4 regions of the Virgibacillus sp. JSM 102003 genome follow, and region 4 is predicted to be linked to each of the others. Evidence: riboswitches for the same ligand, from Rfam matches in the RefSeq annotation. Region 4 holds a riboswitch; each other region holds the start of a gene.
The links. A riboswitch is a leader RNA that binds a small molecule or an ion and turns the genes downstream of it on or off. The one in region 4 is predicted to bind cyclic di-GMP.
Positions count from the first base shown of each region.

Region 1: it holds a riboswitch for cyclic di-GMP, as region 4 does, so the genes downstream of both, sinI (DNA-binding anti-repressor SinI) here and motA (flagellar motor stator protein MotA) in region 4, are expected to answer to the same signal.
Region 2: it holds a riboswitch for cyclic di-GMP, as region 4 does, so the genes downstream of both, ACE1TG_RS13870 (anti-repressor SinI family protein) here and motA (flagellar motor stator protein MotA) in region 4, are expected to answer to the same signal.
Region 3: it holds a riboswitch for cyclic di-GMP, as region 4 does, so the genes downstream of both, ACE1TG_RS01985 (prepilin-type N-terminal cleavage/methylation domain-containing protein) here and motA (flagellar motor stator protein MotA) in region 4, are expected to answer to the same signal.

Region 1 is NZ_JBHFQH010000005.1:160,448-167,804, forward strand. Features, by position in the region: gene ACE1TG_RS07490 (hypothetical protein) at 70-1,503, shown strand; gene ACE1TG_RS07495 (zinc ribbon domain-containing protein) at 1,516-1,902, shown strand; gene ACE1TG_RS07500 (penicillin-binding transpeptidase domain-containing protein) at 1,944-3,965, opposite strand; gene ACE1TG_RS07505 (LCP family glycopolymer transferase) at 4,062-5,006, opposite strand; cyclic di-GMP riboswitch class I at 5,917-6,001, shown strand; gene sinI (DNA-binding anti-repressor SinI) at 6,026-6,148, shown strand; gene ACE1TG_RS07515 (helix-turn-helix domain-containing protein) at 6,324-6,656, shown strand; gene ACE1TG_RS07520 (RNA polymerase sigma factor) at 6,779-7,303, shown strand; gene ACE1TG_RS07525 (anti sigma factor C-terminal domain-containing protein) at 7,293-7,357, shown strand, end outside.
Region 2 is NZ_JBHFQH010000012.1:77,165-84,521, forward strand. Features, by position in the region: gene ACE1TG_RS13850 (restriction endonuclease) at 65-949, shown strand; gene ACE1TG_RS13855 (DUF421 domain-containing protein) at 1,452-2,117, shown strand; gene ACE1TG_RS13860 (MFS transporter) at 2,623-3,888, shown strand; gene ACE1TG_RS13865 (TetR/AcrR family transcriptional regulator) at 3,893-4,459, shown strand; gene ACE1TG_RS13870 (anti-repressor SinI family protein) at 4,641-4,823, opposite strand; cyclic di-GMP riboswitch class I at 4,847-4,928, opposite strand; gene ACE1TG_RS13875 (TetR/AcrR family transcriptional regulator) at 5,326-5,937, shown strand; gene ACE1TG_RS13880 (nuclear transport factor 2 family protein) at 6,051-6,437, shown strand; gene ACE1TG_RS13885 (sigma-70 family RNA polymerase sigma factor) at 6,586-7,275, shown strand; gene clpP (ATP-dependent Clp endopeptidase proteolytic subunit ClpP) at 7,300-7,357, shown strand, end outside.
Region 3 is NZ_JBHFQH010000001.1:387,045-394,401, reverse strand. Features, by position in the region: gene ACE1TG_RS02020 (prepilin-type N-terminal cleavage/methylation domain-containing protein) at 87-884, opposite strand; partial or broken gene ACE1TG_RS02015 (type II secretion system protein) at 945-1,037, shown strand; gene ACE1TG_RS02010 (hypothetical protein) at 1,062-1,367, shown strand; gene ACE1TG_RS02005 (hypothetical protein) at 1,364-1,795, shown strand; gene ACE1TG_RS02000 (GspE/PulE family protein) at 1,795-3,429, shown strand; gene ACE1TG_RS01995 (type IV pilus twitching motility protein PilT) at 3,442-4,482, shown strand; gene ACE1TG_RS01990 (type II secretion system F family protein) at 4,486-5,682, shown strand; cyclic di-GMP riboswitch class II at 5,730-5,814, shown strand; gene ACE1TG_RS01985 (prepilin-type N-terminal cleavage/methylation domain-containing protein) at 5,871-6,224, shown strand; gene ACE1TG_RS01980 (prepilin peptidase) at 6,336-7,091, shown strand; gene pilM (type IV pilus biogenesis protein PilM) at 7,128-7,357, shown strand, end outside.
Region 4 is NZ_JBHFQH010000008.1:139,412-146,768, forward strand. Features, by position in the region: gene ACE1TG_RS10880 (MaoC/PaaZ C-terminal domain-containing protein) at 1-184, shown strand, start outside; gene ACE1TG_RS10885 (hypothetical protein) at 187-408, shown strand; gene ACE1TG_RS10890 (CaiB/BaiF CoA transferase family protein) at 464-1,600, shown strand; gene panD (aspartate 1-decarboxylase) at 1,971-2,363, shown strand; tRNA gene ACE1TG_RS10900 (tRNA-Ala) at 2,483-2,555, shown strand; gene ACE1TG_RS10905 (IS256 family transposase) at 2,967-4,136, shown strand; cyclic di-GMP riboswitch class I at 4,432-4,517, shown strand; gene motA (flagellar motor stator protein MotA) at 4,639-5,439, shown strand; gene motB (flagellar motor protein MotB) at 5,417-6,187, shown strand; gene ACE1TG_RS10920 (DUF3006 family protein) at 6,266-6,529, opposite strand; gene ACE1TG_RS10925 (MBL fold metallo-hydrolase) at 6,532-7,357, opposite strand, start outside.

The sequences.
Region 1 (7,357 bases), on a different contig from region 4:
TACAACAATTCTACACAAATGTTTGGTATTATAAGGCTATATTACTTTTTACCTAAAGGGGGGGATTAGTTGTATTGCAGTGAATGTGGAACAAAGAATGATACATATGCATTATATTGTGTGGAGGATGGTTATCCACTTCAGACACTAGATGTAAGTGGAAATTTGCTCGTTGATCAGACTTCATATTGCAGGTCATGCGGTACAAGTAATAGTGATTTAGCGAGATATTGTACAGAGTGCGGGAATTCATTTGACACGTATGAAATAGCGAACCATCATAAAAGCCATACAAATTTTGATAAGGATCTTGGCAAAAAAGTTCTGCCGGGATTTCTATTGTCGATAGGTATCTTATTTTTACTTAATATCGTATTAGAGTCGTTAAAAGGCAGCAGTTTAAGTGATTTATTCATGAAAATTATTATACCTTTCAATGAGGAAGTATTGGATCAGCTTAGTGTTTTGGATTTTGCGTTACTTACTAACCTTACCAGTTTCTCAACTGAAATCGGTGATGCGGAGTTCTCGCAGCAGCTTGCATTTTCTTCCGCCGGATTAGCTTACCTTGGCATAATCGCAGCAGTTCCTTTAATTGCCGGGGGATTATTTTTGAAGTTCCGGAATCCAGCCATTAACGAATGGAAGGCAGCGGTATTTTTTGCTATAGGATATGGCAGTTTGTTGGGAGCTATTTCACTTATTACAGGAAATAAAACGATTGTTAGTGAGTTCTACACTATAACGCTTGATTTCCACTTTATTAGTGCAGTGATAAATGGGCTATTTATGGGGTTCTTTTTTAGTTATCTTGGAATGGTTATGATCAGAGGGCCATTAAAGGAAAAGGCACACTATATTCCGTATCAGTGGCCTCTTTATTACAGCTCCCTTGCCTTTGTGGGTGTAATTGTTACAGTTGTGGTTTTAAGTGTATTTCAGTTTAGTCAATACACTTCAGTTATTGCTGAAAACCGAATGTTTCAGGATGTTATAGGTGATTCAATATTTGCTGATATAACTTTTGTTGGAAGGGTTGCAATTTATTTGCTGAACCTTGCAATGTTTAATACATTTATTTTCCAGCGTACACAAATGGAAGAAGTGCAGTACTCGTTTCATGCAGGAATTTCTCATACGATGAATACTTTGGATGAAAATATGGGTGGAATAACTGATTTTATTATTCCTAACAAGTTATTTGAATCCTATGAGATTATATCAATTGTAATTGTGGCTTTATTCTTTATTACGGTTGGGCGTTTAATAAGAAAATCGCAGAATAACTTTTCAAGCAAGATTATCATGTACAGTATATTCTTTGCTGTTATTTCCTCATTTTTTACATACCATGCAACGCTAAACTTTTCTATCCAACATGAAGAAATGGGTGATTCACAGGCGTTCTTTGCAGGTTTTAAATTAATTCAAACGTTTTTCATTAGTTTGTTATACGCCGGATTGACAGGGTTTATTGGTGCATATTCAAGAAAGCTTTTCTAAAAGGAGGATCACATGAATAATACGATGGAAGATAAACGAACGGTTCAGGATTTGACGGCTGCCAAAACCAAAGTTCTGACTGAATTAGGGCAGGAAGTCTATTTAGCCTATCGGCGTGGTGAAAAATTTGCTTCAGTCTTAGATGAAAAAGGTGAGGTATTAAAAGATTTAGATAAAAAAATCCACGCTGCTATAGGTCAAAAGGAACCAGAAGCAGGCGACATGATGGAGTGCACGTGTGGTGCTTTACTTACAGAGGATGATTTATTTTGCCAGCAATGCGGTAAAAAGGTAGATGTGCCAGATACCGAATATCAAAAAACTACCTTATGCTACCGTTGTGATCATGAAGTGCCAGCCGCGGCTAATTATTGTAATGTGTGTGGCGTAAGAATGTAATGTTAAAGCCTGCTCCATAAATGGAGCAGGCTTTAATTGAGTTATTTAATGGCTTTTAATAATTCGGTAACTGTTTCCACAGTATATGCGCTGCCACCTTTATCTTCTGTGTTTTCAATCATCATGGAAATTAGAATGTCCTGGTCTTTAGTTGGATAGCCAACAAACCAGCCATTTTCTGCACCTGATTCCTCACCGGATTTTTTAAGCTCGGCTGTTCCGGTTTTCCCAGAGATGGCCAAGTCGTCAATGTCTGCCCCTTTTGCTGTTCCGTTTGGTGCTGCAACCACTTTACGAAGTGCTTCCTGTATAAGTGTGGCTTGCTCACCAGTTATTAATTGTTCCTGCCAAACCTGGCCTTTTTCTGCATCGGCAAGGATTGTAGGCTTAAGCAGGTTACCTTCATTTAAAAATGGGGTATAAGCCATAGCCAAATGGAGTGCGCTCATCTGGACTTCTCCTTGTCCGTAACTTGTATCGGCAAGTAAAACCTCATCATTAAGTTTTCCACTGGATGAGATTGTGGATTTTTCAATCGGGTATTCGAATGGAAAATCTTTAGCGAAACCAAATTGCTTTAATCCTTTCACATACTTATCACTGCCCATTTCTACTGCTTTCATAGCAAAATAGATATTATCCGAGCGAACCAATGCATTCGTAACGTCTACCGGCCCGTTTGACTTTGATACACGGCGAACCTGGTAATTTCCCCAATTTTCACCGTTACTCCATGTTAAGCCATTAATTTCTACACCTTCACCAGGAACGATGGTCCCGTTATTCAGGCCAATAGCCGCAGTTATTGGTTTAAATGTTGATCCAGGTGCATAGGTAGAATTGAAGCGATTTAATAATGGTTGTTTCGGTTTATTTTGCAATTCTTTCCGTCTTGATTGTGAAATACCAAATCCCATTTCGTTCGAATTAAAGGAAGGGCTGCTCACAAGTGCTAATGTTTCACCTGTTTTTGGATGAATTGCAGCTGCTGTCCCGGATTCACCATCATAGCTTTCATATATTTTCTTTTGCAAATCGGCATCTATCGTGGTTACGACATCTTCACCATGTTTAACCGGCTTCTCGGCTAGGACAATTTCTTCTTGGTTTTCTTTGGAAACAGTTATTTTTACGCCTGCTTCACCACGAAGTTTTTCCTCAAATAGTAGTTCAAGCCCTCGTTTACCAATTATGTCGTTTGCACTGTATTCGCCAGAATCCATATCCTCTAACTCTTCGGCAGTTACTGGTCCTGTGAAGCCGACAAGATGACCTAATGATTCTCCATATGGATAAACACGACCGGTTACTTCACGCTCCGTCACGCCACTTATTTCCCATAATTGATTTAGCGTTTTCTTTTCTGATTTCGGCACTTTTTTAAGTGGGACAAATAAATCAGGCTCAACCCATCCGGCATCTAGCTTAGAATTGATCGCTTCAACCGACATGCCCAATAAGTCAGATATCTTCTGTTTCGCCTGTTCTGGATTAGAACCTATTTTTCCAGGAACGATGCCAACATTATGAACGGTGTCATTTAAAGCTATGGGTAAATTATTCCGATCTAGTATTTCGCCTCGTTCAGGTTTTATCGTGGATAGACCGATTTCACCGCCATCTTGAATTGCTGGAAAGATAAAGCCTGGATCCCATTTTACGAACCAGTTGGCATCCTCTTCTTCACCTTCTTTAATAAGTGTTGCTTTATAGTCAAATGCGATTGGACCTGCAATTGTTTCCATTTCGACTGAGAATGGAAACTGAGCTGTTCCTTTTTCCATGGCAGTTTTCATTTTTTCTTCGGATAATTTTTCATAGGTAATCTTTAAATTGTTAACGTTTAGGTCGCCATAAATATTTTTATATCGTTCAACATAGTCTTCTTTTGCATATTTTTCAGTTGAAGCAGTAGTACTCATACTGTACATCTCGTTAAATTCCTGTTCATTCCAATGCTTTACATATTGATCGAAGCGTTCCTGTGGTGTAACTTCATCATTAGAACATGCAGTAACAATCAGAAGTAATAAAAGTGGAAGCAAAGCAATTATTCTTTTCATAATGACCCCCTCAATCTTTTAGAAAATATAATCTAATCATATCACCTTTTATATGCAAAAACATGTATGTAAAAGCAAAAAGCCATCTTTAGATGACTATTTCGCTTTCATATGCTCTTTTATTTCGGTTTGAACCCGATTCATTTCTTCATCGGGTACAACATAGTACCAAATTCCGTCAATCATTTGACCATTGCCGCTTATTTCCATTGTATCGATGTTATTTCGAGTTTGACGATAATCGGAAAATAATGTTTGCATCTGTTCCATTTTGAGATCAGTTTTTACATTCCCGCCAAGAATACCTAGAATATCGGTGATTTTGGTAATGCTTGAGAAACTTGCTGCTTCGCCAATAGCTGCTCTAATTACATTACGCTGACGCTCATTACGTCCAATGTCTCCTCTTGGGTCACCTTTACGCATACGAATGTACTTTAGTGCTTCTTCACCATTCAGATTAATTTCACCTGTAGGGAAATCTACTCCTCCCTGTGAAAATGCACGGTCATTTGTAACTGTTACGCCACCTAAAGCATCAATTCCTTGCTGAAATCCTTCCATATTTACTTTTACATAAAAGTGTACCGGAACATCAAAATTCTCCTCCACAGTCTGCACGGATAATCCAACACCACCAAATGCATAAGCATGATTGATTTTATCCATCCCTCGACCTGGAATATTTACGTACGTGTCACGAGGTATACTCAACATTTTCATTGAATTTGTTTGTGGGTTCAGTGACATCAATATCATGGTATCTGAACGTCCTTTGTCATTTTTCCGTTCATCGACTCCAAGTAAAAGAATATTAATGGTATCATTTTCACTAAAAAGCGAGTCCAGTTCTTTTTGACGATCAGGATTTTCATCCCGTGCCAGTGGTTCATGCATGACTTCGACGGTATCGCCGACTTTATCATAAATATAAAATAAGTAAATGCCAATTATTAATACTAAACCAAGCGTAATTCCCCCAACCCAGTAGGGCCATTTGCGTTTCTTTTTCTCATTTCGTTTTTCAATTCTCGAATCCACAATTTATTCTCCTCTGTCGTTTCAGAAATAATCAATAATTAGATAAATTATATCGAAACTAGTCATTTTAGTCTATTATTCTTTTAGAATTGGTGGAACTGAATGATGCAGTGAACAGGTTCGTGCCAAGATAACTTGTTTCGAGTACATCTTTGCGTTCCCTTTCACAATAGGCAAATCTCATCATCTTAAGGTATGTAAATAGAAGAAGAAAAATCACCTAGCACATTAGTAGACGTTTTTGCGGAGTCAAATGTTTCATGATTTTGTAGTAAGATTTGTTGCTTTTATCTACGCAGTTGATATTAACTGCGAACTACTTTTTAAAAAGTTTGAGTGTTCCTATACCGCTCCGGAAATACACTCCGCGCACCTAGGGCGGCTGATGAACCTCCTTGCTCCTACGTCGCTGCGTAGTCTCATCTAGGCGCAAGCTCCCACAGGAGTCTACGTGTATTTCCTTCGCTAGGTTTTACTCACTTTATCCTGTAAATTAATCAATGCTTATTGTGATATTGCTTCTTAGCCTTGGGAACACTTTAGGCTCTAATCAGAAATCTCTATCAGTGGAGGCAGAATACGCAGACTCCTATGGGAACAGCACGTTCCGAAGCCCCCGGAAGAAGCGTTCTGAATGCGTATAAAATTCATTGCTTTGTAAAAGGTAACAAATGTGAGAATACAGGCTGGTTTTTAGAGATGAGAACTTGCGCAATATTTTTGCCCATAAAGTAATACGTATATCGAATGTATGTCTTTGTTAGAAGGGTTTTTAATGTGCTAAATGGTTCGAATGACCTATATCGTCAAAATAATTTTTGAAAATTACAAAACTAGTTCGATTTTGACAAAAGAAGACACCCAATAACCCCCATAAATATAGTATAGTAGTCTTATAAAACGATGGTTCCTCAGAAAATAGCAAACTTATTGAAAAATGGGGGCGCAAAGTCACGGGTCTAAAGCTTTATAGCTATGACGGCCGGACTGCCTGGGAATTTAAATGGGGGACGATAGAAATGATTAATGCAAGAAAGAACAAAGAAATAGATTATGAGTGGTTGGAACTGATGAAAGAGGCAAAAACCATCGGGTTAACTTTGGAAGAAGTTAGGTTGTTTTTGGCAGATAAGAAAGAATAAAGCCTTTATTACTACATATGCCTAACGAAGACTTTCACCATTTAGACTTGGTGTAATGTCATGTTTTATAAGCATAAGTTAAATAAAATAAATAAATATTTTAAAAAGTCTTGTGCTTTATATAGAACCATACACCTTTTTATGTTATAATTTTTTTTGAAAGAAGGTGTATTACTTGATCGGTGAAAAAATAAAGCAACTACGTCAAGAAAAAAAGATGTCGATTTCTGAACTCGCAGATAAAGCTGGTGTAGCCAAATCCTATTTAAGCTCTATTGAACGAAGCCTTCAAACGAACCCATCGATCCAGTTTATTGAAAAAATTAGTTCTGTACTGGGAGTCCCAGTGAATGAGTTGATATTAGAAGATAAATGGAAAGAGACAGAGGAACAATTAGATGGTGAGTGGTTGAAAATTGTTCAGGAAGCTATGGAATCGGGTGTATCAAAAGAGCAATTTAAAGAATACCTTGAATTTACTAAGTGGCGAAAAGAACAGGATAAATAAGTGCTGACCGTAAAGCTAATGGCTTGCGGTTTTTTATTTTGCACTTAAAAAAATAATATAAATATTTCATGTAACAAATGGATTGTTCAATCGTTTAAATATATAGAGGGGGTGGGAGTTGATTGAAAAGATCCATATTTACAGATTTATTTGAGGCGTATCAACTTCCACTTTACCGCTATTTATTGCAGATGAGCCGAAATAAACAGGTTGCTGAAGAACTATTGCAGGAGACGTTTTATCGGGCGATGATTTCGTTAGAGGTGAAAAACATGGCACAGGCAAAAGCGTGGCTTTTTAAGGTAGCTCGTAACCTTTTCATCGATTGGACTAGAAAGTCTAAGTCTGAACAGCTTATGGTGGAACGAATTCAATTGGAACGTGCCGACAATAACAATATCGGAAACCCTGAAGAGCAGTTAGAGAACCTTACGAAGCAGGTACATATTGAAGAAGTTCTTAGCCGATTACCTGAACGAATGCGCACCATTCTTTACATACGTGAAATTCAAGGTTTTACATATCAGGAAGTCGCGACCGCTATGAATCTATCAGTTAGCCAGGTTAAAACTACGCTGTTCCGTGCAAGGAAAAAATTTCGATATTATGATCAGCTGCTGAAAGGAGAATATTCAGATGAAAGATGATAATGTCTTAGATGAATGGGAAGAGAAAGACCAAGCTGAATTAGATAAAAAGAG
Region 2 (7,357 bases), on a different contig from region 4:
AACATGGGATGAACTTAACATAGACCTAAGAGGAATTGAATCAAAGGAAACTCTATATAAGAGCTTGGTTAAACATTATGATTTAGATAAAGAAAAAACAGCAATCAACTGGGCTTCTCAAATTTGGCCAATTGCACATGCAATGGAGCAAGGAGATTTAGTAGTCTTGCCTTCTAAATTTAATCGGACGATACATGTTGGTGAGGTTGATGGTGATTACGTCTATGATGAATCACTCGGAAGTCCTTATTATCATTATCGCAATGTGAAGTGGATTGCGAAAGATATACCTAGAGATCGATTTGACCAGGATATATTATATTCACTAGGTGCTTTTATGACCGTTTGTAAAATACATAGAAATCATGCAGAAGAACGTATAAAAGAAATGCGTAACAATAATTGGCATGTACCAAAAAATAAAAATGTGAGTGAACTAGTTGAGGAAAATGAAGAAACTGTTTCGATTGATTTAGAAGAATATATTTATGACCAAATCTCAGAAAGAATTATTCAACGTTTTAAAGGTCATAAGATGGAAAATTTGGTTGAAGAGGTCCTGAAAGCTAAAGGATTTACAACATATAGAAGTCCAGAAGGTGCGGATCAGGGCGTTGATATATTAGCGGCTGCCAACACATTAGGTTTTGGAGATCCAAGAATTTGTGTTCAAGTAAAGACGGCAGACTCGCCTCTTGATAGACCTACATTAGACCAATTAATAGGTACAATGAGCAATTATAGCGCAGACTTTGGCCTATTAGTTTCATGGAGTGGTTTTAAATCATCCGTTACGAAAGAAATCCCTAAGCAATTCTTTAAGGTTCGCCTTTGGGATTCGAAAACGATTATTCAACAGATTTTTGAGAATTATGAAAAGCTTAGCGATGAAATTAAGAAGGAGATTCCTATTAAGAGGGTTTGGATGTTGGATAGTGAGGTGGAGTAGAAATTTATGCTCTTATAAATATTGCTCTATGTACATGATTTTGGTGCAATTGATTTTTTGATTATAGTTTCCATATTTAATGTGATCCATATTCTTTACCACTCGGCATTCAGTTAACGAAATTCGAGGCTGGTTTTGCAGAAGCATTTATAGAAGTGCATGACCATTTGGTTAATGCAGACGGAACAGTTCACGGAACAATTATTTATGCATTAGCAGACGAAACATATTCAGTAGCCTGTAATGCATTTGGAAAAACCTCAATGGGACTATCGACAACCATTTAGTTTATGGAATCAACAAAACCGGAAGACAAGATAATAGTCCGTGCAACCGAATTAGAAGAAATTTTCGTACAGGATTCTATCGAATAGAAGTCTTTCATGGGTAAATTTTGATACCAAGCATGGAAGCAGTGTCTTATCGTAAGGGTCATTACGGGATAGTTTATAGTAAATCGGGAAAGATGATATAAAAGAGAAATGAGAAATGGGGTGTCTGTTTGGCGTTGTTCATAAAGGTATTAATACTGTATCTTATTACAATTGCGATTATGAGATTAATGGGGAAATCAACAATTATCCAAATGACACCTTATGATTTAGTAGCGATAATAATCGTTGGTACCGTAGCATCGGAACCTTTAATCAGCACTAAGTTCTTTCCTACTATTTTGACTTTAGCAATTCTTGTTACATTACATATTTTGTTCGCTAAGTTAACCCTTTGGCAATGGGGAAACCGTTTCTTTTTAGGCGAACCGACTATTCTTATCAAAAATGGTAAGATAATTGAAGATAATATTGAAAAATCCAGATTATCGATAGCACAACTACTTTCAATATTGAGAAGTAAAGGATATCCTAAAGTTTCTGATATTGATTACGCCCTATTGGAACCAATAGGAGAAATAAGTGTAATTCCCAAATCTGAGAATACACCCGTTACTGTACAACATTTTGAAATATCGATTGACGACGAGGGATTACCTATATCAGTTATAATTGACGGGAAAATACAATATAGAAACCTAAAATTAATCGGAAAATCAGAAAAATGGCTTTTAGAACACCTGGATAAACAAAACCTGTTCCTAAAAGAAATAATATATGCATATGTAAATGAAAAGACAAAAAAATTAAATATTAATAAACGAACCAGTAAGTAAGTACATATTTTTTTAATGAATGACTTCAATGTACAAGATAGACTCGTTACTTCTTTGGCTGTATTCTGTATTGATAAGCGTTCTTTTAAATTTAATTTATTAGTATCCGAATATAAATAAAGCATTTTGAAAGTACTGGTAAAGTAAGGAGAATACCTAGGGACGAATTTGAGAAAGCTTTAAAGATAGGTGAAGTTTCTTCTTTAAATACATCTTTAATACGTCAAAAAGGTGCTTCAGTAGCCAATCCGGCATATGTTTTGGCAATTCTAATGACCACGCTAACCCGTACCATAAGTAAATGAAATCACACTATCTTCATAAACAACAATGAAATCACCAAGCCTTCTGCCTAACAAGCAGGAGGCTTTTTACGTGTTCAAGCAGGTTCTCAAAACTTTTCTCAAAATAGGCAAAAAACAGTTGCAAAATGACACTCGTGTCGATATAATAAGTATTAACCAATAACGACGATAGTGTCGTTTTAAGGAAGAGGGAGATCGGTATGAAAAGTTTGTTGAAGAATAAGGGATATATGACGTTAATGAGTGCGCAGGCAATTTCGAGTATTGGTGACTGGTTGAGTATAGTGGCGATATTCACGCTTGTTGGGCTGAAGTGGAATGCGTCACCTATGGAAGTTTCGTTGGTTATTCTATGTTTGGCTGTTCCAATGGCCTTACTTGGACCGGTAGCGGGAATTGTTGCCGATCGCTTCAGTCGCAAAACAATTATGATTATTTCTGATGTCACCCGGGCTGGGTTGATTCTTATCCTCACGATCGCAAGTTCACTCTGGATGGTGTATGCCACGCTGTTTGCAATTGGAACGCTTTCGGCTGTGTTCATTCCAGCTAAAAATGGCAAGTTGAAGGAGGTTGTTGGGGAAGGTGATATGAAGGCTGCTATGTCCATTACGTCAATGATTGATTCATCGACAAAAATTATTGGGCCACTCCTTAGTGGGGTTCTCGTTTTGGCATTAGGTGCGCAGCAGGTATTTATTATCGACTCAGCAACGTTCTTTGTCTCAGCTTTATTGTTACTTTTTATACCTAATGCAATCAAAGTAGAGACCGTAGAGGAAGATGAAAAGGAACAAGGATCATTCAAAGAGGAGTTCGTCGAGGGACTTTCTTTTATCAAATCAAGCCGCTTTATGGTAATAGGCTTACTGATTATGGGGGTTAGTCTTTTAATTCTTCAATTGGCAGACTCGCAGTTGATTGTTTTAATTCGGGAGTTAACGAATGCCTCGCCTGATTTATTCGGTTATCTGGTTACAGGATCCGGTTTAGGTATGTTCTTTGCTGGCTACCGGCTTGCTAAAAAAACCGATTACAAGGCATACCCGCTTATGCTGGTGGGTGCTTGTGGAATTGGATTGAGCTTTGGTATGATGGGTGTACTAACAAATTACGATCTTAGCTACTCCGTAATCTGGGCACCAGTTCTCGGATTTGCCGGAGGGTTTTCAGCCAGTATGATTTTTGTACCATTCCAGGCAACTGTTCAAGTCGACACACCTGTTCAGATGACGGGTCGAGTCTTTGGGGTTATCAACAGTGTTATGACAACGGCAACGATTATTGGACCGTTGCTCGGTGGATGGCTGTCAACCGTTATTGGGGTTATTCCAACTTTCACCATTACGGCAGGCTTGCTGGTTCTAGTGTCGTTGATCGGGTATTTTACAAGAAGGAAAGTAGAACGGGGGGATTCACATGGCTCCACGAGTGAGCGAGGAGCATCTCCAGCAACGACGGGCTAATATTATGAGCGCCGCAAGGGATGTTTTTATCGAACATGGTTATGAACACACAACGATGAAGCACGTCATGGATGCAGCTGGTGTCAGCCGGGGCGGACTCTATCAGTATTTTTCCAATAAGGAAGACTTATTCGAGGCAATCGTTGAAGAGGGACTCAGTAATGAAGCCGAGAACACAGCGGAATTGTTGAGAAAGACTGAATCGCATTGGAAGCTTCTCATGCAGCTGCTGTTTGGGGAAGACGGCAAGCCTGATGCCGAAATGGATCCACTCGCGCCAAGTAAACTGGAATTCTTCATTACTGGAAGAAATGATGAGCGAAGACGAGAATATGGCAGGAAGCGATATAACTTAGGTGTTCGTGTTTATGCGGATGTTATTAAAGCTGGGCAGGAATCTGGAGAATTTAGTGATCGTTTCGACAGTGAACTGCTTTCGCGATCAATCATTACGTTCATCGATGGTCTCGCCCTCGACGACGCAATCCTAGCGGAAAAGGACGTACAGCTGGAACAGCAGTCTAGCCTGTTCATTGAATATTTGAAAATGGCCTTGGATGTAAGAATGTAATGTCATCTGGTGTGGTGCATGATTATTTCATGTAGAAGAAGCTCGGGTCTTTTTGAGGCGTGGAAGCGGCGCCGTCCCCCTTGCTTCTTCTTAGAAAATTATTGTATGGAAATCTATATAGAAATGAAACAGTTGTAATCACGTGATTGTCTGTAAACATAAAAAAGGCCGTGGATATTATTTATCCACGGTGAGCCGTTTTTAGATGCGGGTTAGGAACTAATATATTTGTACGTTGATGCTGCAGAAAATCTCTGATTTCTTCCTCGGTAATACCTAATTCTTTCGCTTGTTTGATAAGTATTACCCAATCACGATCCAGTTGTTGTTCAGCCCCTTTTTTGTAGTGAGTCATAATAACCATTATTCCTCCCCTCTCAACCAAGATGAGGCAGCTGTGCTATCCTAGGTAACCCTTAGACCACTAGCTTTGCGTCCCTTCCTTTCAAAAGGTTTGCCTTTACTGCATCGGATTTTAGTATCATGTCTTTATATATCTTTCCATATCGCCCTATGGTCCCATAGGCTATATGAGGGATATGTCCAAGTGGATGCGATTTACGTCATTCATTTCTTGCTGTTGAAATGTCCCATCTTCGTATCTATTAATGTAAGGTTTGGGACATCTTTTTCCTTAGCTGTAAAATTAAATACAATTATGTATGTATTTAATATTAGTTGATTACAAATATTTTGTCAACTATCTATGAAGCCCCATTTGAGGACATTCTTTTACCGTCTATGAATGATTTTTTTCATATTTACTACTAGAAGATAAACGACAATCAGTGTCGTTTCCATATTAAGTATTGTATAATAAGTCTAATGTTATTTAGTGGGGGAGTCAGTGAAAGGGGCTATCAAGCATGAGTAATACAAAAACTAAATTTCAAATTCGTCGGGAAGAAACCTATGAGAATCTGATCAAGTTTGGTATTGTGCCGATGATGGATAAAGGTTTTGCCAAGACGAATCTTAGTGATATTGTTCGAGCGGCTGGTTATACGCGAGGTGCCTTTTATTTTCATTTTAATAGTAAAGAAGAGTTTTTCCTTCATGTATTGGAAGATCATGATAAAAGGCGAGGCAGTTGGGCTGAAATCCCTTATCACTATAATGCCCAAGAGACATCCTTAGAATCGTTGTTAAAGGAGTCTATTTTTTCGTTGTGGCAAAACGTTTACGAGAAACCACTTACCGGGTGGCTTCTACTGGTTATTGACTTTTATCAAAATGCCAAGGACATACCAGGTGTGAAAAAGCGTATGAAGCAGCTTCATGAGAACTTTGAAGACGATTTAATACTATTCCTGCAAGCTTTGAAGAAACAAGGATTTATTGATGAACATATCGATGAGAAGAAAGCGTTATGGCAGCTTGTTTCACTCACGTACGGATATTTAGTAAATTATTATATTTATGATCTGGATGATGTTGATATCGTTGTTAATGCATATGCAAAAATATTGAAAAATTAACGATTTTTGTTATCAGACAGTCATGAAGGATTAGTGGAAGAACCATAATAAAAGGTTATCTCGAACAATATGGGTTATGTTAGTTGAGCTCCCAAAATGAAAGGATGATTGTTATGAATACGGAAAAGCAGAGTTCTTTTAAAGAGCAGGCGGTATCATTTCTAAAGCTTGTAGCATCGGGGAATGTAGACGAAGCATACCAAAGATACGTCAGTCCGGAATTCAGCCATCATAATGCCTTTTTCCAAGGCGATGTAGAATCACTCAAACAAGCAATGAAAGAGGATGCAACTGAAAACCCTAACAAGATATTTGAAATCAAACATGCTATTGAAGAGGGAGATATGGTTATGGTTCACTCCCATGTGAAACAGAATCCTGAAGATCTTGGAGCAGCTGTTGTTCATATCTTCCGTTTTCATGATGGTCATATGGTTGAATTATGGGATTTAGGTCAACCCATACCAGAGAGTTCTCCTAACAACAATGGGATGTTCTAATAGTATGATAGAGATCTACATATAATCATTTTTCCCTTATGTATGAGGTATAAATGTTAGATGAAATAAAAATAAATATAACTCCCGTATCTTTTTTCCTTCTTTAATCGTTAAATAAGTAAAGAGAGGAGCTAAAGGAGTGAGTAAAATGTACGCCAGGCCTGGCATAAAAGTACAAACTGAAAAAGTTAATTCTTCTGACCTGAAAGATCTTTATTCGAAACTTATTCCTTATTGCCATTATTTGACCAAAAACAAATGGGATGCTGAGGATCTTGTCCAGGAAACGTTATTCAAAGCGATAAACCACTATGGACAACATAAAGATTTGAACGCTGCATTGTTAAAAAAGATGGCATTTAATTTGTGGATGGATTTACTCCAAAAACGTAATCGAGAAATAATCGGATTTACGTTTGAAGAAACTGATGAAACAAATGCGTATAAGGATGACATGATGGACTTGGTGGAAGAGTTGATCTCTAAACTCACACCAAAGCAATCGGTTATAGTTGCGTTAAAAGATGTGTTTCGGTATCAAATTATGGAGATCGCCGAGATGTTCGATATGACTGAAACAGCTGTCAAAGCAGTTTTAAACCGAGCCAGAAAAAGGCTTACAAGGCTGTTAGTAGATGAAGAAATTCATTCTGTCAGGGATTATTGGTCCGAGGAGAATGTAGAACTACTAACCCCGGCAATAACCCAGGCGGTCCGGTTGAATGATCCTACTGGTGTGATCAGGCTTATACCAATTTTATTCCCAATGGAAACGCAACCGAAGCTGAAACTTTATCAATTCTCTCCTCCTTCTGGCTCCTTCTCGATGGCAGCTTAGGCTGTATACAAAGGAGGAAAAAGGATGACTGCAATCCCATATGTTATTGAACAATCAAGTCACGGTGAACGATCGTATGATA
Region 3 (7,357 bases), on a different contig from region 4:
CGCTTCGCTTCAAAATAAATGATATTTATGAAATTGACTCGAGTAAGTTAATATCTTAAATATTTTTAGATTATGACACTATTAATCTAAGTCTGATTGCAACTAAAATCTATATCATAGTCACTTTCTGATTTACCATCTGGAAAGTGTATTTCTCCTTTAACACAAAGGTTTCCCGCTTTATTATTTCCGCCTTTTCCAACTATAGAAACGTTATCACTAATGTAAAGATTCTTTTCTACTACTACACTAACTTTATTTTTTATTTCAATATTTCCAGCTATCCATGCACTGCCGTAAATAGTACAGTCTTGTTTAAACATTACTTTCTCATTATTATCAGGATTTCTAAATCGAGTGTTTTGGTTATAGTCACAGTTAGCAGTCTTTCCATCCTCAGTAAACTCGTATCTTTCATCTTCGTCAGTTTTCACATTTATTATATATTCGGAATTATTTCTCCAAGTTGTTTTAATTGTCAAAGACTGATCAGAATCATTAACCGTTGTTATTTGTATCGGTAGAACTTCTTGCTTCGTCATTCCTATTATGCAATTATTATTTACTTGTTTCGTTTCTTGTTTATCATCTAAAAAAGTAATTACTTGTTCTACATCTAATCCATCAATTCTCTGATAGCAAATATTAAATTTTTCTGCATTTTCAACTTCATCACTTTTTTCAGTATATTCGCTCCGTAATTCACTAACTAAAACATTAGTTTCCTGGTTTAAAGAGATTTGTCCACTTGTATTATCCTCACTATTAATCATTTGAATAATTACAGTAGAAGATAATAGTATGACCACAGCAAATAAACTAAGTGCTGCTAGCAACTCTACTAAAGTTATGCCTTTTTCAGTTGAAAATTGTCGAAGTTTCATGTCTACACTTCCAATAAATGCTATAATAGGATAAAAGTCACGAGTAAGGTGTGAATTCTATTGTATACTAGATTTAAAAAAATAAATAGTAGCGGATTTACCCTTGTTGAAATTATAGCATCAATTGCGATTTTGGGAATGGTTATTGCGGTGTTATTACCTATTTTTCCACAAATAATGAGTTGGTCACAAAAAACAGATGATGAATTAGTGGCAAGTAATCTTTTAAGTGAAGTAGCGAACGAAGCAAAAGACATAAATGTTGTCGACTTATTTGGAAAAAATGTCACCAAGTGTGAGAATGGTTCAACTGAAGACGTAATTCTTAGAGAATATCAGTTAAACAGTGATAAATACAATGCCAAACTTAATGTTTGTAAAGAAAAAGATGTGAATTTATATCGTACTCATATTAAAATATATGCTACTGATGATAGATTAGCTAGTGAATCGTACACTTATATTCAAGGTGATCCAAAGTGATTAATTATAAAAGTGAAAATGGTGCGGCACTTGTACTTACATTGATGATCATTACATTATTTTTTATTTTCATTCTGACCCAATTTTACCAGATTACAAATACAACAAAACAAGTTACGACTATGGAAAAACAAATAGACGCCCGACTCGTCGCCGAAATGGGTGTTGATTACTATAGAGATGCTGTTCAAAACTATGTAGAAGATGCAGGACTGACAGAACCAGGTGACGTAAACATAGCTGAAATTACGCTACCGCAAAACCCAGTTAAATGGGATTCAGGGAAACGTAAATTTTTGATTAAAGATTCTTATATAAAAGAGAGGACAGAAGACCAGTTAACCGTTAAATTTATAAGTGTTGGTACAGCACTTAGTAAACAAAAGAAGATTGAGGATACCATTATCATTACATTCGAAAGTGAGTGATGACTTTGATAGCACGTAAGCGCCTTGGGGACCTTTTACTAGAGGCAGGTCTTGTAACTGAGAATCATATAAACCAAGCACTGGAACATAAAAAGGAAGATCAAAAACTTGGTGATGCTTTACTTGAACGTGGGGTAATTACTGAACGCCAATTGATCGAAGTCCTGGAATTTCAATTAGGAATTCCGCATGTTTCGTTATACCAATACCCAATCGATCAGTATGTACTAGGTTATGTATCAAAGGAAATGGCGCAGCAAAATTATATTATGCCTCTAAAAGTCGAGGATAATGCTTTGACAATAGCAATGAAGGATCCAATGGATTATTACATTATTGATGATTTAGAAATGGCGACAGGATTTAGCATATCACCAGTAATTGCAGCAAAAGACGATATTCTATTTGCCATTAATAAATACTATTATAAGAATGACTCTAAGCTAGCAGTAGAGACTAATGCTGAAAATGATGATGAGGCGCCAGTAATTAAGCTTCTTGACCAATTATTACATACAGGAATTCAGCTTAAAGCAAGTGACATCCATATAGACCCGCAAGAGAAGAATGTAAACATACGTTATCGAATAGATGGCAGACTGCAAACCGAAAAAATATTACCGCAGCAAATGCAAAATGCTTTAATTGCTAGAATTAAAATATTGGCAAACTTAAATATAACGGAAACAAGACTGCCACAGGATGGAAGAATTAAAACGAATGTAGGAGAAACACCGGTAGATTTACGGATATCCTGCCTTCCTACAGTTCATGGTGAAAAGATTGTAATTCGAATTCTGGACCTTAATAACGCGTTGATGCAGTTAAGTGAGCTGAATTTTTCAGAAGATAATTATAAGAAATATAAGCAGTTAATTACACAGCCATCAGGACTTGTCTTACTAACAGGACCAACAGGATCAGGAAAAACCTCAACATTATATGCGTCAATTAATCAGCTGAATCAGGAGAATGTGAACATTATTACGGTTGAAGATCCTGTTGAGTTCCAGCTGGAGGGCATCAATCAAGTTCAAGTTAAAAGTTCTATTGGGCTCACTTTTGCAAACGGGTTACGCTCAATATTAAGACAGGATCCGAATATTATTATGGTTGGTGAAATTCGCGATCAGGAAACAGCGGAGATTGCTATTAGGGCCTCCTTAACAGGCCACCTAGTATTCAGTACAGTCCATACCAATAGTGCAATTGATACGGTACCGCGATTAATTGATATGGGGATTGAGCCGTATTTAGTTGTTTCATCCTTATCGGGTATAGTTGCACAGCGGTTAGTTCGTAAAATTTGCCGGGATTGTATCACGGAACGAGGGCTAACTGAAATGGAGAAAGAAATTTTTGATCAAAATGGTATTGTAGCTGACTCTGTTTATTACGGAAAAGGGTGCAGCAGCTGTCACCAGCAAGGCTATCGCAGCAGAATAGCGGTACAGGAAGTGCTGGTAGTTGATGAAAAAATTAAAAGTATGCTGCTGAATAATGAATCTATAGCAGAAATTCGTTCCTATGCAAAACAGCAAGGCATGAGTTTTCTGATTCAGGACGGATTAGAAAAAATTAAACAAGGATTGACTTCCATGGAAGAAATTATGCAAGTTTCAATTAATATTTAGGGTGGTATTCAAATGAGTGAACAATTTGAAAAATGGTTAACAAATGCTTTCCACATGCAAGCATCTGATGTGCATTTAACAATTGGAAAAGCCCCTATATTTCGCATTAATGGTAATTTGATTGAGCAGGATCAACCAGCTCTCAGGCCTTCTGATACGCAAGAAATTGTTAAGGCGATTATTCCGAATGATCTTTTGCAACGACTGGAAGAGAAACGTGAGCTTGATTTCTCTTATGGAATTAGTGGGGTTTCAAGGTTTCGGATAAATGCATTTTATCAACGCAGTCAGCTGTCATTGGCAATTCGAATTGTTCCAACCAGCATTCCATCAATTGAGGAATTGCATCTCCCAACGATTACCAAGGATATTATGCATAAGTCACAAGGACTAGTGCTTGTAACAGGGCCAACTGGAAGTGGAAAGAGTACGACGCTTGCTTCCATGATTCATCATATGAACCAAACAATGCATAAACATATTATTACTTTAGAGGATCCAATTGAATATATGCATAGACACAACAAGTCAGTTATTGATCAACGTGAGATTGGTTTTGACACAAATAGCTTTGTTAATGGACTTAGAGCAAGCCTGCGACAAGACCCTGATGTCATTTTAGTTGGTGAAATGCGTGACTTGGAAACTATCTCAACGGCAATTACCGCCGCGGAAACGGGACATTTAGTTTTAGGTACCCTACATACAACAGATGCAGTATCAACAATCGAACGAATTATTGATGTATTTCCATCTGAACAGCAAATGCAAATCCGCATCCAATTATCATCCATCTTAAAAGCTGTTATCTCCCAGCGATTATTAGTTACAAAGGACAATATGGGGCGGCGTGCAGCAACTGAAGTACTAATTAATACACCTGCTGTTAAAAACTTAATCCGCAATGAAAAACTGCATCAAGTTCAGAATGTGTTGCAAACATCGAAAGAACAGGGCATGCACACGCTTGAAATGGATCTCAAACGGTTACTGAAAGAAGACCAAATTCCTTATGAAACGGCTGCTCCTTTTATGCAGGAAAGGGGTTTTTAATGGATGAACTATCAATATAGTGGAAAACTTGCATCTGGTCACAAAACAAAAGGAAAGATAGAGGCTGATTCAAAAAAAGATGCGCTAATACGGTTAGAGAAGGATAGTATAATCGTAATCAAAATAGATGAAACGAAATCGTGGAATAAGGAATTATCTATTAATAGAAGCATTAAGAATAAGGATTTCGTTATTTTTCTAAGGCAATATGCAACATTAATTCATGCTGGTATATCGATTTCAGAAGCTACGAAGACGATGGCGAGGCAAACGGATAATAATGCATTAAGGCAAGCACTGACAGCCATTGATAAACAACTTGATCAGGGTCAGGCCCTTTCAAAAGCAGTCGAAAGTCACCCGAAAGTCTTTCCTTCACTACTCGTCAACATGATCCGGGCGGGGGAGGCAAGTGGCAAACTTGACGACATATTAAACCAGATGGCTGATTATTATGAGAAAGAATATCGTAATAAACAAAAAGTGGTTTCTGCATTACTTTATCCTGGTGTTGTAGGAGTTATCACACTATTATTAAGTATGTTCTTGCTCGTATTCATTGTTCCGCAATTTGTTGGAATGTTTAATTCCTTCGGTGAAGAGATTCCGGCTTACACTCAGTTTATTTTAAGTTTGAGTGATTGGGTTAGTGCTTTTTGGTGGGTACTTATTGCTGTAGCATTGTTAGGTATTGCAATTTATAAGTCTCTGTTGAAGAATGATAAGTTTTCTTACCGTGCCGATAAGCTAAAAATAAAGTTTCCTTTTATAGGTGTGCTTGCACATAAAGGTGTCTTGGTTCGTATGACACAAACGTTGAGTACTCTAGTAAATAGTTCCGTACCAATCTTACAATCAGTCGAAATTACCGAAAAAGTCGTTGGAAATCGTGTGATTCAAGATGTATTAAAGCAATCCAGGAAGTCGATGGAAGTTGGCGAATCGATCGCTAATCCAATGAAAGAACACTGGGCATTTCCGGCACTAGTTGTTCAGATGATTCAAATTGGTGAAAAGACGGGTACCTTAGATCATATGCTTTCAAAAGCTGCAGCATTTTACGAAGAAGAGGTAGAACAATTGTCGAATCGGATCAAAACACTAATCGAGCCACTTATGATTATTGTGCTGACAATAATCGTAGGCAGCATCATTACCGCAGTTGTTATTCCAATGTTTTCTTTGTTTGAAAATATTTAGCAAACAAGGTAGATATTTGTCTGAAAATATATTATAGTGAATATAGGAATATAGTAGGATGCGATGATAAATTACCTGTAGTTTGGGCACTTTGGTAGTTTGGAGTAAGTAGTGCAACCGGCCAGCTAAGTTTAATAGACTTTTTATCTTATATATTAAGAGAGGCGGGGATTTTTATGCTAGAACGCATGAAAAAGATGATAAAAAAAGAAAAAGGGTTTACCCTTGTTGAACTGTTGGCGGTTATTGCGATATTGGCGATTATTGTTGCTATAGCAGTACCGACGGTTGGGAATGTTATAGGTGAATCTGAGAAAAAGGCACATGATGCAAATATAGAATTGATTGAAAATGCAGCAAGGTTAGCGGATGTTAGTGGTGATTATGATACGGATGGAAGTATATCGGTATCACAACTAGAGGACAAAGGGTATCTAGATGAAGTTCCTACAGTTCCAGGAACAGAAACCGAATATTCTGGTAAAGTTACTAAAGATGGAAATGGGAATTTTGAATACGATGGAGATGAAAGTGTTGACTAAAAACAACATAATTTAAAATGATTTTAAATATAACCTACGCCTTGCACCAATACTTGCAGGGCGTATTCTTCAATATATATTCTTCTAGCTTTACAATAAGGAGCCACACGAATGGACATTTTACTAATACTATTTTTTTTCCTCTTAGGCCTAATCTTCGGCTCATTTTTCAATGTAGTTGGATTACGCCTGCCAGAAAATATCCCCTTCGCAAACGACCGGTCAATTTGCCCCCACTGTAACCATCAATTGTCATGGTATGAGAATATACCGATTATTTCATTTGCCATCCAAGGGGCTAAATGTAGACATTGCCGAAAAAAGATTTCGTTTATATACCCTATAATTGAATTGTCTACTGGTATTTTATTTGCATTGAGCTACTCATTAATAGGATTAAACCTAGAAATTATTACGGCGTTACTTCTAGTTTCGATGCTTATGATTATATTGGTATCCGACATCACATTTATGTTAATTCCAAACAGAGTGCTTCTTTTCTTTCTGCCACTATTCATCATCATTCGTATCGCACAGCCTTTGGATCCGTGGTGGTCATCCATTCTTGGTGGTATAATTGGAATCACACTCCTTGCATTAATAATAATTGTCAGTCGTGGTGGAATGGGCGCGGGAGATATGAAATTGTTCGGCATCTTAGGCATTATTTTGGGAATTGATAAGGTGCTATTGGCATTTTTTCTTTCGTGTATGATTGGTGCAATAATAGGAATGATGCTGCTCTTCTTTAAGGTAATTGACCGTAGGCAGCCCGTTCCATTTGGTCCATATATAGTTGCTGCAACCCTAATTACATATTTTTACGGTGAAAGATTAGTAAACTGGTATTTCAATTTATTTTTGTAAGCAGGTGATAGTTTGGGAATTTTCAATAATGGTAGAGTGAACATTGTAATTACAAATAGAGTTTTACGGTATTCGTATCATAAAAGTTCTTCTATAAAAAGCTTAGTCAAACATGGTGAAGTGGAACTGCCTGAAGGGACAATTAAAGACGGAATAATTACCAGTAAACAATCTCTGCAAAAAGTTGTTAATCGGTTAGTTAAGAAAAATAAATGGAAAAGAAAGAAACTTTATTTTTGTATGCAGGATGATACAGTTGTCATTCG
Region 4 (7,357 bases):
ATCGATTGGTGATGTATATTCAACCAATCCTGTAAAGGTTACGAAAGAAAGCATTCTGGAATTTGGACAGAAATATGATCCGCAATATTTTCACACAGATGAAGGAGCTGCCAGGGAAAGTCCATATGGGTCACTGATTGCCTCAGGTTTCCAAACGTTAGCGGTAGTCTGGCTGAGTGGATAAAAATGGACATCCTGGGGCGTGACTGTATAGGCGGGGCTGGTGCTGATATGCAGTTTAAGGCACCGGTGATCCCAAATGATCAACTCAAGGGCCAATTTAAGGTTGCGAATAAACGGATGCTTTCTGATGAAAAAAGAGGGATGTTAACGATTGAAGTCGCAATTCATAATCAAAAAGAAGAGGACGTATTGTCTGCCCAAACAAATGAATTTATTTTATTTTAGTTTGGATAAATATAAGGGTTTTCATTGAATTTGAAGCAGTGAGGAGGGGTTCATATTGCCACTGAGGTCTACACGCGTACTTGATTTGACCCGGTTACTGCCTGGTCCGTACTGTACAATGTTATTAGCAGATTTTGGTGCGGAAGTTATAAAAGTAGAGGATCCGGACAGTGGAGATTATGCAAGAGCATTTTATCCGAAGATTGCTGGTATCAGTGCGATGTTCCATTCATTGAATCGGAATAAGAAGAGTGTCTGTCTAAATTTAAAATTACCAGAAGATAAACAGGTGTTTCTGGAAATGGTTAAAAATGCAGACGTTGTTATTGAATCATTTCGTCCAGGGGTGATGGAACGCCTTGGTTTGAGCTATGAACAATTGAAAGCAGTCAATCCCGCACTTGTATATTGTGCGATTACAGGGTACGGCCAAACAGGTCCGTACGCAAACCGTCCTGGTCACGACCTGAATTATCTCAGCTACGCCGGGTTACTGAATTTGATGGGCGAAAAAGGTGGAAAGCCAATTATTCCTGCAACAACAATTGCTGATATAGGCGGTGGTGCCTACCCAGCTGTTACAGGTATTTTAATGGCACTTTTGAATAAAGAAAAAACAGGGAAGGGACAATTTGTTGATATTTCCATGCTGGATAACGTCATTTCCTGGATGCAGACGTTGCTGCCTGATTATTTAGCTACAAATAATAATCCAAATAGAGGGGAGCAAATGCTGGATGGCGGGAAAGCATGCTATGCAGTTTATGAAACAATCGATGGACGTTATATATCAGTAGGAGCACTGGAACCAAAATTTTGGACTGCGTTTTGCAAATCTATTGGTAAGAGCAATTTTATTCCCCTGCAAGATGCCCCCTTAGATAAGCAGCTTCAGTTAAAACAAGAGATACAACGCATTATTTTTACAAAAACATTATCAGAATGGATGGAAGTATTTTCAGATATTGACGCATGTGTATCACCAGTTCTAACTTTTCAGGAAATGATTAAAGATCCGCAAATTATATCACGTGGGATGATTCAACAAATAAATGATTCCGCATCGTGTCAGGTGAGGCAGATCGATGTTCCGATTAAATTATCTGAAACCCCTGGTGCTATTCGTTCCCCTGCGCCAAGAATCGGCGAACATACGGATGAAGTTATGAAGGAAATGGGGGTGCTGCGATAAGGTGAATGATAGCATGAGCTGAAATGGTTGGCCTTTGTTAAATAATAAATTCAGGAGGTTTTTGAAGGGATATAGGTACTACATTAGTGAGAAATACTAGAAGAACACCACATAAAACGGCTATACATTATTATGTTCATTGAGGAAATCCCCAAAACATCTGTCGGCAAATTCTTGAAAAGAGCATTAGGTGAACAGGTTAACGAACAGTTGAATGTATGAGTATTATATAATTTGTGGGACGTTCTAGTTGCGTTCCACTTCTTTTTTTATGGGAAAGCTTGCAATGTTTGAAAAAGCCCACTTGTAATTATCTTTGGTTTTAAGTCATACTATACTTGAGATGTTCATTTTTAGAGGAGGAACTTTTATGCAACGCTTAATGTGTAAAGGAAAGATACATAGAGCTAGGGTCACGGAGGCTGAGCTTGATTATGTTGGCAGTATAACGATTGATTGTAAGTTAATGAAGGAAGCAAATATTAAGCCTTATGAAATGGTACAGATTGCAAACATACGAAATGCCGCAAGATGGAAGACTTATGCCATTCCAGCTCCAGAGGGTTCAAACCGCATTTGTCTCAACGGTCCGCCAGCAAACTTGTTTTCTCCAGATGATCTGGTTATTATATTGAGCCAAGGACTCATGACTGATGAGGAAATAGAACATTTAAAGCCTAAAGTAGTATTTGTTGATGAAAATAACGAGATTACCAGTGTTGAGGAACATGATTTACATTGGCCTGAGGGTGTAGAATTATAAAGTAAGGTTTTAAGAAATGAGCCTGGAGCATTTTCCGGGCTAAAAAATAGTAGCTAACATTTCTAATAAACACTCTTGAAAAAAATTAAAAAAATGCTTATAATAAAAGCTGTCTAACTGGGGCATTAGCTCAGCTGGGAGAGCGCTTCGCTGGCAGCGAAGAGGTCATCGGTTCGAGCCCGATATGCTCCATCGTAAAAACAACCCACTTCTCATCTTATTGAGAGGTGGATTTTTTTGTTTATACAAGATTTATAACTTTTTTGGCTAAATAGCCGAGGATCCGATAAGTTCCAGGTAACTAGTCATGGCGGATCCTCGTTCCGTTAACTGCTAGTAAAGCAGCTCAAAAGTGAATGAAGTGAATCCTCGTTCCGTTATTAGTCCAAAATGAAGGAGAAATGATGGTGAAATGGGCGAATAGCGGAATGAGGATCCGAAACCGATGCCAAAGGTCATTATTTGAAGCAAATAACGGAATGAGGATTCACATAGCGATTAAGTCCATATAATTGTGTAAAAAGAAAATAAATTAAAAAAGGGCCAAATTAATTCCCTATGATACAATGTTTAACAACCACGAAAAACAAGGAGGAATTAATTGTGACCCAATTACAGTTTAACCTAGATATGGACTTTTTAAAAGACTCATTAATGAACTCAAATATCGATAATGTTGTTAAATCTACTATCATTTTAGTTTTGAATGAGTACATGGAAAAAGAGCGTGATGAGTATTTAAATACGAAGGCTTATGAGCGTTCAGAAGAGCGTCATGATTATCGTAATGGCTACTACGATCGGGAATATATGATGAGTATTGGAAAAATTAACTTGCGCGTTCCCCGTACTCGTAGTGGCGAATTTTCACCAACTGTTTTTGAAAAATATAGACGGTGTGATCAGGCATTTGCGTTATCCATGCTTGAGATGGTAGTAAATGGTGTGTCTACTCGAAAGATAAAAAACGTTGTTGAACAGCTGTGCGGGGAATATGTTTCAAAGTCCTTTGTATCTTCGCTCTCTGAAAAACTTGATCCAATCGTAAATGAATGGGCAAACCGTGCATTAAACACAGAATACTATCAATATGTATATGTAGACGCCATGTATATCAAAGTTCGCGAACATCATAAAGTTGTGTCTAAAGCAGTTTATATAGCTACTGGACTTAACGAAGGTAATAAAAGAGAGGTTCTTGGTTTGAAAGTGAGTCATGAGGAAAGCTTTGAAGCTTGGCAAGAATTTTTAAATGAACTCATAGCACGTGGTTTACAATCACCAAGCCTTATCATTTCAGATGCTCATTCCGGGCTTAAAAAGGCTGTTCAAAAAGTGTTTATCGGAACTTCTTGGCAGCGCTGTACAGTTCATTTTAAGAAGAATCTCTTTGATGAACTGCCAAAGAAAGGTATGGACGATGTTAAAGAAGAAATAAAGCAAATTTTTGATGTGGAAACACCTGTGGAAGCAAGGAAATTCAAAGATGAGTTTATTGATCGTTACCAGGATAATTCTAAACTGGTAAAGATAATTAACAACCTGGAGGATGGTTTTGATGACGCCGTCCAGTATCTAAATGAACCACCGGAATACCAAAAGTATATTCGTAGTACAAATTCCCTTGAACGGCTAAACCAAGAGGTAAGACGAAGAGAAAGAGTAATACGCATATTTCCTAATACGCAATCAGCTTTTCGATTAATCGGAGCTGTATTAATGGACTACGAAGAGGAAGAGCAAAAGAAAAGACCCATCTTCAAGAGGGATTAGCATGGCCGAATCCGCGCGCGAAAATTTGTTTTGGTAGGAAGGGGTACCCCTTCCTACCAAAACAAATTCAACTAAATACTATAAAGTGGCTGTAAACTTGTATTATGGAATTTTACACAATAAAAAGGACTTGACTCACATAGCAGCACCGATTCAGCCCCAAGTCAAATTTTCCTCACATGCAGATTACATTTTCGAAATATTTTTTCTTCCATCTACATATTCAACTTTCCGGGTTTTTGAACGATATAATTAGTATGAAACTTCTAAAAGAATACATTAAAAGTTGAATAACTTGCGAGAATGGCAAACTTATTGAAAGGTAAGGACGCAGAGCCACGGGTCTAAGGTCTTATGTACTATGATCGCCGGGTTACCGAAAAAGGATGAAAAAAATTAGTAGTTAAACTAATTAAGTCTATCATTTTTGGTAGGCTATTTTTAATTATATGAAAAGCAGGGAACTACTAGTTACTCCCTGTCTTTAAGGAGGTACATATCGATGGATAAGACGTCAATTATTGGTATTATTATCGGATTTTTAGCTATTGGGGTAGGCATGACACTAAAAGGTGTTAGTCCAGCAGCATTAATTAACCCCGCAGCGTTTATTATTATATTTTTTGGAACAATGGCTTCTGTTTGTATCGCTTTTCCAATGGAAACAATTAAAAAAGTACCGAGACTTTTTGTCATCCTTTTTAGGGAAGATAAACAGAATGATATAAAACAAACGGTTGATACATTTACTGAATGGGCAGAGCTTACCAGAAAAGAAGGAATACTTACACTTGAGGCCAAAATAGATCAACTGAATGACAGCTTCTTATCATCAGGCATCCAGTTAGCTGTTGATGGACAATCAACAGAGTTTATTAGAGAACTTATGTTAGAAAAGATTGATGCAATGGAAGAAAGACATGAAAAAGGAGTCTCCGTATTTTCACAAGCTGGTACATATGCACCAACGCTTGGTGTATTAGGGGCCGTTGTCGGATTAATTGCTGCTTTAGGGGATATGAATGACATGGAAGCTCTGGGACATGCTATATCATCCGCTTTTATAGCTACTTTGTTTGGTATTTTTTCTGGTTATGTATTGTGGCACCCTTTCGCAAACAAACTTAAAGAGAAATCAAAAAAAGAGGTGCTAATGAAACAAATAATGATTGAAGGTGTATTATCCATAACAAATGGTGAATCTCCGCAATTGATTCGGGATAAACTTAGTTCCTATTTATCTCCAAAAGAGTTGTTGAAATTAGACCAGGAGGGATCAGATGAAGAGAAAGAAGAAGAATGATGAAAATCATATGAGTGAATCCTGGTTACTTCCTTATGCGGATTTATTAACACTGCTCCTGGCATTATTTATAGTATTGTTTGCGATGAGTGAACTGGATGCAAAGAAATATGAAGAGCTATCCCGCGTGTTTAAAAGTGAGTTTTCAGGTGGGGAAGGGATACTAAAAGAAAGCAATAGTACAATAGAGATGCCTCAAGATGTGGAAGAAGATGAAGAGGAGACTGAAAAACCTGAGGAAGAGAAAAAATTAAGTAACAGTGAACAAGAGTTAAATAAATTGAAATTACTCCAAAAGAGAATTAATAAATATATAAACGAAAATAACCTTTCCGAAAAATTAGGAACCAAGCTGAATGGTGAAGGGTTATTAATAACGATCATCAATGATGTAACATTTGATTCAGGAAGCGCTGTGGTGAGGGAAGAAGGCAGGGGAATTGCAAGTGCCATTTCAACATTTCTGTATACAGATCCGCCACACCAAATAATAGTCAGTGGTCATACAGACGACCGGCCAATTCGTACTAGTGAGTATTCATCGAATTGGGATTTAAGTGTCATGCGGGCAGTTAACTTTATGCGCCTAATATTAGAGAATGATAGACTTGATCCCAAAACATTTAGTGCAAAAGGGTTTGGTGAACATAAACCTCTTGTACCTAATACTAATGATCAAAATCGGGCAAAAAACAGACGCGTAGAAGTACTGATATTGCCTAATTATGAAATTACGGGGGAATTGTAGAGTGGTACCTGCACCACTTCTCGGTTATATAAACTAAAGGCCGAAATCCCACCTAATTGGATTTCGGCTTTTAAAATTTTACTTCTTCTTAAACTTGCTTCCCTTGCTTTTGGCACGTAACTTAGCCATTAAATCAGATGATGTTTCAGCTTCCTTTTGGGTTGTTGCTTCATCAATCGAAACAATCTGGTACTTATCATCCACTTTTTTCATGTTGAAATAGGTGTTTTTACTGCTGCCTTCTGGTAATTGCTCAACAGGAATGACTACTTCTTCCTTGGTTTCCTCCATGAGAATAACGGCTTTATTAGAGTCTTCAAATCGATCAAGTATCCCTTTCATATTTATCCCCCTGTACAGGCCAAGCCTTGGCTTTTGATATCGCTGATCCGCGATGGTCCGATTCCATTAACATCTGTTAAATCCCTTACTGATTGAAATGGTCTCAATTTAATTAAGTCCTCTGAACGTGCCGGGCCGATATGGATAATTTCCTGTAATTTTTCAGACGATGCTTTGTTGATATTGATACAATCACCAGTTGCTGGCGATTTTTCTGTGTTAGTTGATTGATCACTTGTATCATTATTGGATGAGTTATCTGAGGAACCACTGCTGCTTGGGCTGATTGTTCCGTCATCTTTTGTCTGAACGGTATAGTCGCTTCCGTCCGTTGTTACAACAATCGTCCCATGAACATCCGTACCATATAACTTGATTCCAGCATTTTGGATAAGTGAAACCACCTCAGCATGCGGGTGGCCGTATTGATTATCAGCGCCTGCGCTATAAATGGCTACTTCCGGACTTACCGCATCAATAAAAGCTGGATCGCTGGATGTATTAGACCCGTGATGTCCTAATTGTAAAAAGTCAGCATTCACACTATTCCCGCTGTTTATCATTTTCATCTCGCCATCACGATCAGCATCGCCAGTGAACAGAAAACTCATGTCACCATATGTGAATTTTGCGGAAATAGATTCTTCGTTTGTGTTACCCGTAATGCTGCCTGGATGGAGAACGGTAATGTCCATCGAGCCAATTTCGAATGTGTCTCCGGTTCTTGGCTCATCGTAATCCGCGTCACTTGCCAGAACAGCCTTCATGCCTTGTTGGAATGTTTGTGATGAGCTTTCATTTCCAGACATCCAAACCTCACCAACATCA